One region of the Comamonas sp. JNW genome, then DNA from elsewhere that is predicted to be linked to it. Evidence: riboswitches for the same ligand, from Rfam matches in the RefSeq annotation. Region 1 holds a riboswitch; the other holds the start of a gene.
The links. Region 1 has a riboswitch for cobalamin ahead of DCO45_RS09850 (TonB-dependent receptor). Riboswitches for the same ligand answer to the same signal wherever they lie in the genome.
Positions count from the first base shown of each region.

Region 2: linked by a shared signal. The riboswitch ahead of DCO45_RS10700 (TonB-dependent receptor) and the one ahead of DCO45_RS09850 (TonB-dependent receptor) in region 1 are both predicted to bind cobalamin.

Region 1 covers NZ_QETI01000005.1:189,483-195,407, reverse strand. Annotated here, with positions in the region: gene DCO45_RS09860 (MFS transporter) at 1-471, shown strand, start outside; gene DCO45_RS09855 (LysR substrate-binding domain-containing protein) at 654-1,598, shown strand; cobalamin riboswitch at 1,695-1,966, shown strand; gene DCO45_RS09850 (TonB-dependent receptor) at 2,206-4,242, shown strand; gene DCO45_RS09845 (ABC transporter substrate-binding protein) at 4,255-5,355, shown strand; gene DCO45_RS09840 (iron ABC transporter permease) at 5,352-5,925, shown strand, end outside.
Region 2 covers NZ_QETI01000006.1:76,878-82,802, reverse strand. Annotated here, with positions in the region: gene DCO45_RS10705 (cobyrinate a,c-diamide synthase) at 1-2, opposite strand, end outside; gene DCO45_RS10700 (TonB-dependent receptor) at 25-1,737, opposite strand; cobalamin riboswitch at 2,007-2,254, opposite strand; gene DCO45_RS10695 (hypothetical protein) at 2,292-2,507, shown strand; gene DCO45_RS10690 (cell division protein ZapA) at 2,507-2,926, shown strand; gene DCO45_RS10685 (sulfite exporter TauE/SafE family protein) at 3,376-4,197, shown strand; gene hemN (oxygen-independent coproporphyrinogen III oxidase) at 4,218-5,600, opposite strand; gene fnr (fumarate/nitrate reduction transcriptional regulator Fnr) at 5,752-5,925, shown strand, end outside.

The sequences.
Region 1 (5,925 bases):
CTCAAGCTCTCGCTGGGCCCGCAGCTTTTTTTGGTGGTGATGATTCCCATCATGGGCCTGCTGGCCGACAAGCTCAGTCGCAAGACGATGATGATCGCTGCGAGCCTGGCGATTGCGGTATTGGCCGTGCCTTGCTTTCACCTGCTGCTCGAAGGCAGCACCGCCGCCAAGATCTCGTCCTTGATGGTGCTCAACTTCTGTCTGGCCATGCTGCTGGGCAGCATCTACTCGATCATCCCTTCGATGTTCCACACCAGCGTGCGCTTCAAGGGCATGGCGCTGAGCTACAACGTGGCTGTGGCGATGTTTGCCGGCACCGCGCCGATGATCAACTCCTGGTTGATTGCCCGCACCGGCAACCCGGTCGTGCCTGCCTACTACCTCATTGGCGCGGCAATCATTGGCCTCATCGCCCTGGTCAGCAGCCGGGACCGCACCGGTCTGCCGATGCATGGTGATCCGGTCCAGTAAGGCCATGCGCTGCTGAGCGCTGCGCCAGCCCGAACGCATCCCTTCTGGATGCGTTTTTTTATGCATCAGCGGGGCAGGGCGCAGCAGGCAAGAGCGGTGGCATGCCGGCCCGCTGGGCGCCGGGCTGCGACCTATAATCATCGCCAGCCCGGGCTCTGCCTCTCCTGGCCTGGCGCTCCTCCATGAAATACAAGCTCCCGCCCCTGCAGCCACTGCGCGTGTTCGAGTCCGTCTACCGCCATGGCTCGATCCGCAAGGCGGCCGACGAGCTGTGCCTGACGCCACAGGCCGCCAGCCAGCAACTCAAGCAATTGGAAAGTGCGCTGGATGTGCAACTGTTCGAGCGCGGCGCGCGGGGCCTGGCGGCCAGCGCCGAGGCGCAGACCTTGTACCACTATGTGGAGCAGGGGCTCGATGCACTGAGCCAGGGGCTGGAAGCCGTGCGCTCCCACCACAAGGCTGCGCAGTTCCATATCCAGGTCAGCCCATACTTTGCAACCCAGTACCTGATCCGCTCGCTGCCCTCGTTCACCAAGGATTACCCGGAGCTCGATCTGCGCATCTCCATCGGTGTGGAGCTGCCTTCGTTCGATAGCGGCGATCTGGATGCAGCCATTGTCTGGGGCTACGGCGGTGTGGACCACCTCGATGAAACGCCGCTGCTCGAAGACCTCAAGGTGATCGTGGCTGCGCCGCAGCTGCTGGCCGAGCACCCGGTGGAGACAGCGCAGGATTTGCCGCACCACCGGCTGATATCGCCGCTGACGCACAACAGTCTGTGGCAGGACATTTATGCGATGCTGGGCCTGGAGCCCGGCGGCAAGCATGTCAGCCCCATGCTGCTGCACACGCACGATGCGATGCTGCAAGCCGTTCTCAGCGGGCAGGGCGTGGGCCTACTGTCCTATGTCGATGCGCTCAGCTATATCCACAGCGGCAAGCTGCTCGCACCCTTTGGGGCGGAGCTGCTGCGACAACTGCCGATGGACAGAACGCCCAAGTTCCACCTCTACACCCGCCGGGGCGGGGGAGAGCGCCCAATCCAGGCCAGCTTTCGGCAGTGGCTGCTGGGCCAGCTGCGCAGCACTGACTTCATCGGCTATGCGACGCGGCTGCCGCAGGGCTGATACAGCCACTGGGGCATGCGCTGTATCGCCCAGCTGACACAGGCCATGGCCAAAAGGCACTGCCCGGGCTTGCGGCTGGTACACTGGCTGCGCTTTGAAAAAAGCCTATCTACAGGTGCTCGCATGCGAGTGAAACGGGAACAAGGTCGGGAGTGCGCTCCCCCAAGCCTTGGCTGCCCCCGCAACGGTAGACAGGAAACGTAGCCGATGCGGCCCGCTCCCACGCGGGCCCAGTCACTGGGGTTGAGAGAGTGTCCACGCCTGCCAGGCAATAAGACACCCGCACCCTGGGAAGACCGGCTACCGGGTCAGCGCCTGCGCTGCACCGCCTGTAAGCCCGGAGACCGGCCTGTTCCTAGTCGCAGTGCGCGCTGTGCCTCTGGCCAGCACGTGCTCTCTCAACTGTCTGCGGGGTGTGGACGGCGGTTCTTCGCGCGACCCCGTCTTGGGGGGTGACCGCGTGCAGTGCAGCCCCCGCATCAGGCAGTTAGCGCCTTTTGTTGAAATGACTGCAGTTCCTTTTCCGAAAAACCGGCTCCTGGCCGCCCAGCGGCTCTCTTCCTCCTTGCGCCTGGTTGGCAGCTCCTGTGTTCTGTGTTTGCCCGCCTTGGGCATCACAGTAGCCCATGCCCAAGAAGCCTCACTGCCTGAAGTGGTGGTGAGCGACCAGCGCAGCGAGCCCAATGCGCTCCAGCTGCCGTCGACCTCGGCGAGCAAGCTGGCCGTGCCGCTGCAGGACCTGCCCGCCAGTGTCAGCTCGGTCTCGGCCGTGCAGGTGCAAGAGCGTGCCGACTACGAGGTGGTCGATGCCGTGGGCCGCAGCGTGGGCCTGAGTGCCAATGGCACGCCTGGCAATGGCGGGCTGTCGTTCTCCAGCCGGGGCTTTACCGGTGTGAACTCGGTCGGCGTGGCCGAAGACGGGCTGAGCCTGGGGGTTGCAGCCGGCACCGTGGCCTATCCCAATTCCAGCTGGGGCTATGAGCGCTTTGATGTGCTGCGCGGCCCCGCATCGCTGATGTACGGCAGCGGCACCATGGGCGCCACGGTGAACGCGGTGCGCAAGGAACCCAGCCGCAGTACATCGACCGAATTGCTGCTGGGCGCTGGCTCCCACGGCACCGCCCGCGCGGGCCTGGGCAGCACCGGCGCGCTGAGCGACAGCCTGAGCTACCGCCTGGATGTTTACGGCGATCGCACCGATGGCGAGCGCCAACTGGGCAACAGCGACAGCAAGAAGATCATGAGCGCCATCCGCTGGCAGGCGAGCAGCGATCTGCGCCTGGACCTGACGGCCGATGTCAGCGACCAAAGGCCCGAGCGCTACTTTGGCACCCCGGTGGTCGATGGCAAGCCGGTGGCGGCGCTGGGCGACCGCAATTTCAACTTTCTCGACAGCGACATCCACTACAAGGACCAGCGCTACAAATTGAGGGCCGAGTGGAATGTGAGCGAGGCGCTGGTGCTGCGCAACGAGACCTACCATATGAAGGCCGACCGCCACTGGAAGAACATCGAAGGCTATGACTACGATGCCAGCACGCGCACGGTTCACCGCTACGACTACCTGGAGATCGGCCACGACCTGGAGCAAAGCGGCAACCGCTTAGGCGCCGTTTTCAAGCCCGGCCAGCATGAGATAGCGATGGGCTGGGATGTGTCGCAGGCCAAGTTCACCGCGCTCAACAGCTCGCCCTATACCGGTGAATCCGATGTGCCGCTGACCGGTGGCACCAGTGGCTACTGGGACAGCCCAGACCCTTACAAGCCGCGCATGACCTCGCGCATCCGCCAAAACGCCTTCTACCTGGAAGACGCCTGGAAGCTGGGCGAGCAGTGGCTGCTGATGGCCGGCCTGCGCCGCGACCTCTATGATTTTGACCGCATGGATTTGCTCAGCCAAGCCCGCTTTGACAAGACCTTGGGCGGCACCTCCTGGCGCCTGGGCCTCACGCACAAGCTGGGCCAGCACACCAGCATGTATGCGCAAGTCAGCACAGGCCATGACCCGGTCAACAGCCTGCTGTCGCTGACCCAGTCGCAAACCGGCTTTAGCTTGAGCAAAGGCCGCCAGGTGGAAGTGGGCATCAAGCAGCAGCTGCCCAATGGCCAGGGCGAATGGACTCTGGCGGTCTTCGATATCCGCAAGAAAGACATCATCACCCGCGATCCGGACCGCCCCGCGCTGTCGATCCAGGGCGGCAAGCAGTCGTCCAAGGGGATCGAGCTGGCAGGCAGCTGGCGGGCGACCAAGGCCTGGCGCTTCGAGGGCAACCTGGGCTATGCGGATGCCCAGTTCGACGAGCTGCTCGAAGGCGCCACAGCCATTGACCGCGCTGGCAACCAGCCGGCCAATGTGCCGCGCTACACGGCCAATGCCTGGGCCCATTACCAGACGGGCGATTGGCGCGCATCGCTGGGTCTGCGCCATGTTGCCAGCCGCTACACCAGCAACGCCAATACCGCGCAGCTCCCCGCCTACACGGTGGCCGATGCGGTGCTGGGCTGGAACCTGAACCGCACAACCACCTTGAACCTGGTGGGCCGCAATCTGGCCAACAAACGCTATGCTGCATCGTCCTACGGCTCGCAATGGCTGATGGGCAATGGCCGCAGTTTTGAGCTGATGGCCCATCTGCGTTTCTGAGCAAGGTAGAGCATGACCACAAGCGCTTCCCGGCAAACCCTGCGTGCCCTGGCGGCAGCTGCTTCCCTGATGCTGACCGGCTGCGACGGGCCAGCGGGCCAGCAGCCGCCCAGCCGCCCCAGCCAGGCGGCGGCCATCCCCATGGCCGAAGCGGCAGCAGTGCCCGCAGGCCTGCGGGCTGCGCCGTTGGAGATCGATGTCTGCGGCCAGCCCCAGCGCTATGACCGGGTGCCCCAGCGCGCCATCACGCACGATGTGAACATCACCGAGATGTTCCTGTTTCTGGGCCTGGGCCCCAAGCTGGTGGGCTACTCGGGCATACCGTCGCGCAAGGAAATCAGCCCCGAGCTGATGACCCAGCTCGCCCAGGTGCCCAAGCTGTCGTCGCAGGACATGAACCTGGAAAACATGCTCGAGGCACGTGCTGACTTTGTGTTTGGCGGCTGGAGCTATGGCTTTCGCCCCGGCGGGGTCACGCCCGAGCTGCTGGCCCAGCATGGCGTAGCCAGCTATGTGCTGTCCGAGTCCTGCATCCACGTGCAAAAGCGCGAGCGTGTGGCGCTGGGCGATACCTTGGCAGACCTGCGCAATGTGGCGCGTATCTTTGCTATCGAAGCCCAGGCGCAAGGGCAGATTGACAAATTGCAGGCCTCGATCGACCAGCTGGCCGTGCAGATGCAGGGCAATACGCACAGGCCGCGCGTCTTTGTGTTTGACAGCGGCGAGAAGATACCCACGACCGTGGGCGGTTTTGGCATGCCCCAGGCCATGCTCGATGCCGCAGGCGGCAGCAATATCTTTGCCGACATCGCCAGCAACTGGCCCAAGGGCAACTGGGAGGATGTGATCACCCGCGACCCGGAATGGATCGTCATCATCGACTATGGCCAGCCCAGCGCCCAGGGCAAGATCGATTTTCTGCGCGCCAAGCCTGAGCTGGCTGGGGTGTCTGCGATCCGCGAGCAGCGCTTTTTTGTCATCAGCTATGCCGAAGCCACGCCAGGCCCGCGCAATGTGCATGTGGCCCAGCGCCTGGCTGCCGCCTTGCACCCGGATCGCCGTATCACCGTGGACTCCGTTCCCTGGCTGCCTGCAGCGGAGCCCAAGCCGTGAGCCATGCGCCGGGCTGCGACGGCCTGCATGAACGCCAGCGGCGCGCGCCCTGGTCCTTGGCGCTGTGCCTGCTGCTGCTCTTGGCCCTGCTGCTGGCCAGCGGCCTGGCCGCCATCACCTGGGGCTCGGCATCGCTGCACGCGTCAACGGTGTGGTCGGTCATCTGGCAGCAGCTGCTGGGCGGCGGGTGGCAGCCAGATGCTGGGCAGGGCGGCATCAGCCAGCAGCACTACCAGATTGTCTGGATGGTGCGCATGCCCCGGGTGCTGCTCGCGGCGCTCGTCGGCGCCGGCCTGGCCGTCGTGGGCGTGGTGATGCAGGCGATGGTGCGCAACCCGCTGGCCGACCCCTACATGCTGGGCGTGTCCTCGGGGGCATCGGTGGGGGCCGTTTCGGTACTGGCCTATGGCAGCCTGGCGGTGGCTGGCCTTTATGCGATCACCGCAGGCGCCTTTATCGGTGCACTGCTGGCTACCGCGCTGGTCTATGCGCTGGCCCAGCAACAAGGGCGCCTGCATGCGACCCGGCTGATCCTGAGCGGCGTGGCCATCGGCTACATGCTGATGGGGG
Region 2 (5,925 bases), on a different contig from region 1:
ATGGCTGGCTTATCCCCTCTGCGCTCAGCGCGGCATCCACTTCACACCCACATACACGCTGCGACCTTCGGTGGCATAGGTGCGTGCGGTCTGGTAGCGCTTGTCGGCCAGGTTGTTGATACGGGCGATCAGGTTCACATCCTTGGCCACCTCGGTCTGCGCCGACAGGTTGAACAAGGTGTAGCCGCCCAGCACATTGGTGTTGGCGGCATTGTCAAAGCGCTTGGCGCTGGTCTGCAGGTCGGCCGCCCAGGTCCAACCGGCTGCACGCGTCTCGGCGCCCAGGGTGGCATAGCGCTTGGCGCGGCGCGCCAGCAGCTTGTCGTTTTCGGTATCGCGCGGGTTCTGGAAGTCGACCGAACCATGCAGGTTGAACGCGCCCAGCTTGGTCGTGGCCGCCAAGGTAATGCCTTCCAGGCGTGCCTTGCCCACATTGGCATAGCAGCCGAATTCGCTGTCGCAACTGCCGGGCGACGAGAAGTTGATCAGGTTGGTGACCCGGTTGCGGTAGGCCGTGGCCGAGAAGCTGTCGGCACCCTGCGCCCAGCGCAGGCCCAGCTCGGCATTGCGGCTTTTCTCGGGCTGCAGCGATGCGTCGCCGTATTCGCTAAAGCGCTGGTAGAGCGTGGGCGCGCGAAAGGCCGTGCCCACTGTCGCGGTGGCGCGCCAGTTGGTTGCAAAGGCATAGCCATAGGCAGCGCTGCCGGTGGTCTTGCCGCCGAACTCGCTGTCGTCATCCCGGCGCAGGTTCAGCTGCACCGTGTGCGGGCCGGTGTTCAGGCCATAGCCCAGCGCCAGCGCATTCTGGTGGCGGTCGCGGTCAATGCCGCCATTCGTCAGCGCGTCGTCACGCCGCTCCAGTGCGGCCGTCAAGGTGTGGACGCCCAGGCGCCAGGTATTTTGGAACAGGTAGTTATGCAGGCGCGTGTCCGTCTGGTAGGGCGAGGGCCGGGTCTCGTAATAGTCGCGCGACTGGCTGAACTGCAGCTTGGTGCTGTAGTGCTCGGTCCACTGCGCCTGCCAGTTCAGGCCCAGCGCATACATCTTGTTCAGGCTGCGGTCGTCCTCGGTCAGGCTGCTGTCATAGCCCGAGTTCACATCGCTGGCCAGCAAGGTGGCTTCGAGCCGGTGCTGGCCGTTGAGCTGGTAGCCCAGGCGGCCGCTGACCGCATTGCTGCGGTAGTCGTCCTTGTCTGGGTTGGCGGTGGCCACGGTGCGGGCATTGAAGCCATCGGTCTGCGAGCGGTTCAGACCCAGCGCGTAATCCCAGCCGTCGGCGCCGCCGGAGATACCGGCCTCGGCCGTGAACGTGCCCCGGTTGCCAAAGCCCAGGCCGACATAGGGCTGGGGCGTGCCCTCACCTTTCTTGGTGAAGATCTGCACTACGCCGCCCATCGCGTCCGAGCCGTAGACGGCAGCGGCCGGGCCGCGCAGCACTTCGATGCGATCGATCAGCGCCAGCGGAATCGATTGCCAGGAGGCGCCGCCGGTCGATTGCGAATCCATGCGCACGCCATCAACATAGACAGCGGTAAAGCGCGAATCGGCGCCGCGCATGAACACGCTGGTCGTCGTGCCCGGCCCGCCGTTGCGCGAAATCTGGATGCCCGGCACGCGCGCGAGCACATCGGCCACGCTGCCCGGGCCCTGGCGCTCGATGGTCTGCGCATCGATGATGGACATGTCGGCCACCAGATCGGACAGCGGCTGCTCGATGCGGTTGGCGGTTACCACCATCTCTTGCAGGTTCTTACCCTCTGTTTCCTGGGCGGCTGTAGCCTGCTGCGCCTGAGCTTGCAGCGCCAACAGGGGCAACGCCGCTGCGATGGCCAAGGCCAAAAAACGGGGGGTATGGAGGGTGCCCGAGCGGGGCGCAAGCGCGGGACGCGCGCAGGGGCGTGTCGAAAAAGCAGAGGAAAACATGCACTGAGTTGGTGATGAACCACCCCGCGCCAGCCTCCCCGCCGGCAATGGGGAACACGGAAGCCGCGGCAAGGCCTCAGCCACGCGCCTCCACTATTGTTGGCCGGTATCCGGGCTGGCGATGACACAGCACACGCCTTCCCAAACACTTGTTCAAGGTATTCAGTGGCATAGTGGTGGCTGTGGATGGCGCAAAAGCCAACCATCGCTTACCGTTGCGGGGGCAGCGCAGGTTGCGCAAGGCTTGTAGGGCACAAGCAGCGCTCCTGCTTCCCGTTGAACTGCCCCCATGTGAACCACTGGGGCGAGCACCAACGGGTACAATTTTAGCGTTAAACCCATTGCGCACTTAAGAAGACTGTCTCTCTATGGCCACTACGCCTTCTATGGATCTGATGCTTGAGCGGGTGGAGGCACTGCTGAGCCGTCATGAGGCTTTGCAACGCGCCCACGCCCAATTGCAAGAGCAAGTCACCACCCTGACCCAGGAGCGCGACTCCCTCCAATCGCGCCTGACAGCGGCCCGCGCCCGCGTGGATGCACTGATCGAACGCCTGCCCAAGACCTTTGACCAGGACGAATGATGAAACAGCTGGAAGTACACATCATGCAGCAAAGCTATATGCTGGGCTGCCCCGAAGGCCAGGAAGCACGTCTGCTGGCTGCCGTCAAGCATGTCGATGAGGCCATGAGCGGCATCCGCGACGCGGGCAAGATCCGTGGCCGCGAGCGCATCGCTGTGCTGGCGGCCCTCAATGTCGCTTTTGACCTGCTTGATTTGCAAGTGCAAAACAGCCAGCTCAGCCAGACCGCAGACGCCCTGCAGGCGCAAGCTGCTGCGCAGTCTGCCGCGATGGTTGAGGTCCAGGCCCAGACCGCCCCTGGGGACCAGGCGAGCCTGGACTGGGATGCGCCCCGTGTGCAGTCGGTGATGCAACGGCTGGACGCGGCGCTGGCGCCGGCCCCCGCGCAACCGGCCGACACCCTGGGCACCAGCGCTTGAGGCACTGCCGCGAGCAGGCGCCAACACCAGATTGCCGCGCCATGCAATGCCTGGCTGCAAAATATCACGCCACCCATTGCTCAATCTGGCTAACCAGCTATCTTTTTTGACCAATCCAGGCACATTGAATTGCAGTTTTGGTGGGTGCGGCAGGCGCGAGCGATTACAATGAAAGCGTTCGCAGCCCTGCTGGACTTTATAGTTCCTTGAACCAATGCTCTACGAGCACGGGCTTGGTACATTACCTATTGAGCGTGATCGTCTCGCGTCAGATGAACCCAACGATAGGTTGCCCTCGCCCACCTGAACCCCCGGTTCAGGATGACGGTCCAGTGGATCCGCTGCGAACACCTGATTTTTTCGGGCAGGCTCCGCCCAACCTGTCTTCTCCTCTCCGCGACAGCGGGGTTTCAGGCCACCTGTTTCAGGTGGCCTTTTTACTGCGCGCCATGACTGATCCTCTTGTTTTGCTGCCGCTGTCGTTTCTGGGCCTGATCGGCGGTTTTCTGGCGGGCCTGCTGGGCATTGGCGGCGGCATGGTGCTGGTGCCCTTCATCACCTACATCCTGGGCACCCAGGGCGTGGCGCCGGAGCTGGCGATCAAGATGGCGATTGCCACCTCGATGGCGACCATCGTCTTCACCTCGATGTCCAGCGTGCGCGCCCACCACCAGCATGGCGCGGTGCGCTGGGACCTTGTCAAACGCCTGGCCCCGGGCATTGTGCTGGGCGGCCTGCTGGCCAGCCTGGGTATTTTTGCGGTGCTCAAGGGCAGCTACCTGGGTTTGTTTTTTGGCCTGTTCATTGGTTACTCGGCACTGCGCATGTTCCGCAAGCCCAATAGCCAGGCCATGCGCGCCATGCCGGGCACGGCCGGCCAGCTGGCTGCGGGTGGCGTGATCGGCTGCCTCTCGGGCCTGGTGGGCGCGGGCGGCGCCTTCATCAGCGTGCCTTTCATGACCTGGTGCAGCGTGCCGATGCACAACGCGGTAGCCACGAGCTCGGCGCTGGGCTTTCCGATTGCGGTCACCAATGTCATCGGCTTCATGGTGGCCGGCCTGCACCTGCAGGGGCTGCCACCGCATTCGCTGGGTTATATCTGGCTGCCCGGCCTGGCCGCCATTGCCACCTGCAGCGTGCTGACCGCGCCGCTGGGCGCCCGCGCCGCGCACCGGCTGCCGGTGGGCCAGCTCAAGAAGATCTTTGGCGGCATCTTGCTGTGCCTGGCGCTCTACATGCTCTACAAGAGCTTGGCGGCCTGGCAGGGCTGAGGCCCGCCCACGCCCTGCCCTCAGATAATCCGCGAGAAGCGCGCCCGGTTGCGGTCGGCCTGCAGGTTCTTGTCAAACACCATGGCGACGCCACGCACAAAGTACCAGCCCAGCTCGGTCACATTGATCGATTCGTCGCTCAGCTGCACCAGGCCCTGCTCCTGCAGCTCACGCAGCTGGGCCAGCTCGGCGGCAAAGTACTGCGCAAAATCAATCAGCCAGGCCTGCTCCAGCGATTCAATCGCCAGGCACCCCTGGCACATCAGGCCCATGATCACCGTGCGGCGCAGCAGGTCGTCGCGCGTCAGTGCCAGCCCACGCACCACGGGAATCTGGCCCTGGTCGATCAGGTCGTAGTACTCCTCCAGGGTCTTGGCATTTTGGCTGTAGGTGGCGCCAATGCGTCCGATGGCTGACACGCCCAGCGCCATAAGATCGCAATCGGGCTGGGTGCTGTAGCCCTGAAAGTTGCGGTGCAGGCGGCCCTGGCGCTTGGCCACCGCCAAGGCATCGTCGGGCAAGGCGAAATGGTCCATGCCCACATACACATAACCGGCGGCTTCCAGCGCCGCCAGGGCCTGGGCCAGCATCGCCAGCTTGTCGGCGGGGCTGGGCAGGTCCTGGGCCTGGATGCGGCGCTGGGGCTTGAAGCGCTCGGGCAGGTGCGCATAGGCATACAGCGCAATGCGGTCGGGCCGCAGCGCGTTGACCTGCTCCATGGTGCGCACAAAGCTGGCCGGGCTTTGTTGGGGCAGACCATAGATCAAATCGATATTGATGGATTCAAAGCCGATAGCGCGCGCCTGCTCGACCAAGGCAAACACCTGGTCAGCGGGCTGCTCGCGGTGCACCGCCTTTTGCACCAGCGGGTCAAAGTCCTGCACGCCAAAGCTCAGCCGGTTGAAGCCGAGCCGGTACAGGTGCTGCAGGCGCTCGCCGCTCACAGTGCGCGGGTCGATCTCGATCGCGTACTCGCCACCGGGCTGCAGATGAAAACGCTCTTTGACCATATCCATCAGGCGGCTGAGGCCGGCATCGGTCAGGAAGGTGGGCGAGCCCCCACCCAGGTGCAGTTGGCTGATGGTCGGGCGGGCGCTGACATGGGCCAGTTGCAGGTCCAGCTCGCGCTCGAGGTAATCCAGGTATTCGTCGGCCCGCTCGGCGTGCTTGGTGATGATCTTGTTGCAGGCGCAGTAGTAGCACAGCGAGGCGCAGAACGGCACATGCACATACAAGGACAGCGGCGACAGCCGGCCCGCCAGACCGGTGCCGCGTTGCGCCAGCGCCAGCTTGTACTCATTCGCAGCAAAGGCTTCAACAAATCGGTCTGCGGTAGGATACGAGGTGTAACGGGGGCCGGGAACATCAAAACGGCACAGCAGTTCAGGGGTCAGGGAAATCATGGTTCTTCTTCCTAGCGGACGCCCCAATGTGCCCCAAGGCCTGCCACGCGTCCTTGATGTACATCAAGAAGCCTCTGGGCGCCAGCACGCACAATAGGCCCATCCAAGGAACGTCGTTCCTATCTGAATAGTTGTTCACGGGTATTGATACATGACATCCAACTCCATCAAAGTAGCGTGCTCCAGCTGCAATTTGCGCGAGCTGTGCATGCCCGTGGGACTGTCGGCCGAACAGATGGAGCGCATCGACGAGATCGTCGCCACCCGGCGCAAGATCAAGCGCGGCAGCGCGCTGTTCCGCAACGGTGAGACCTTCACCTCCTTG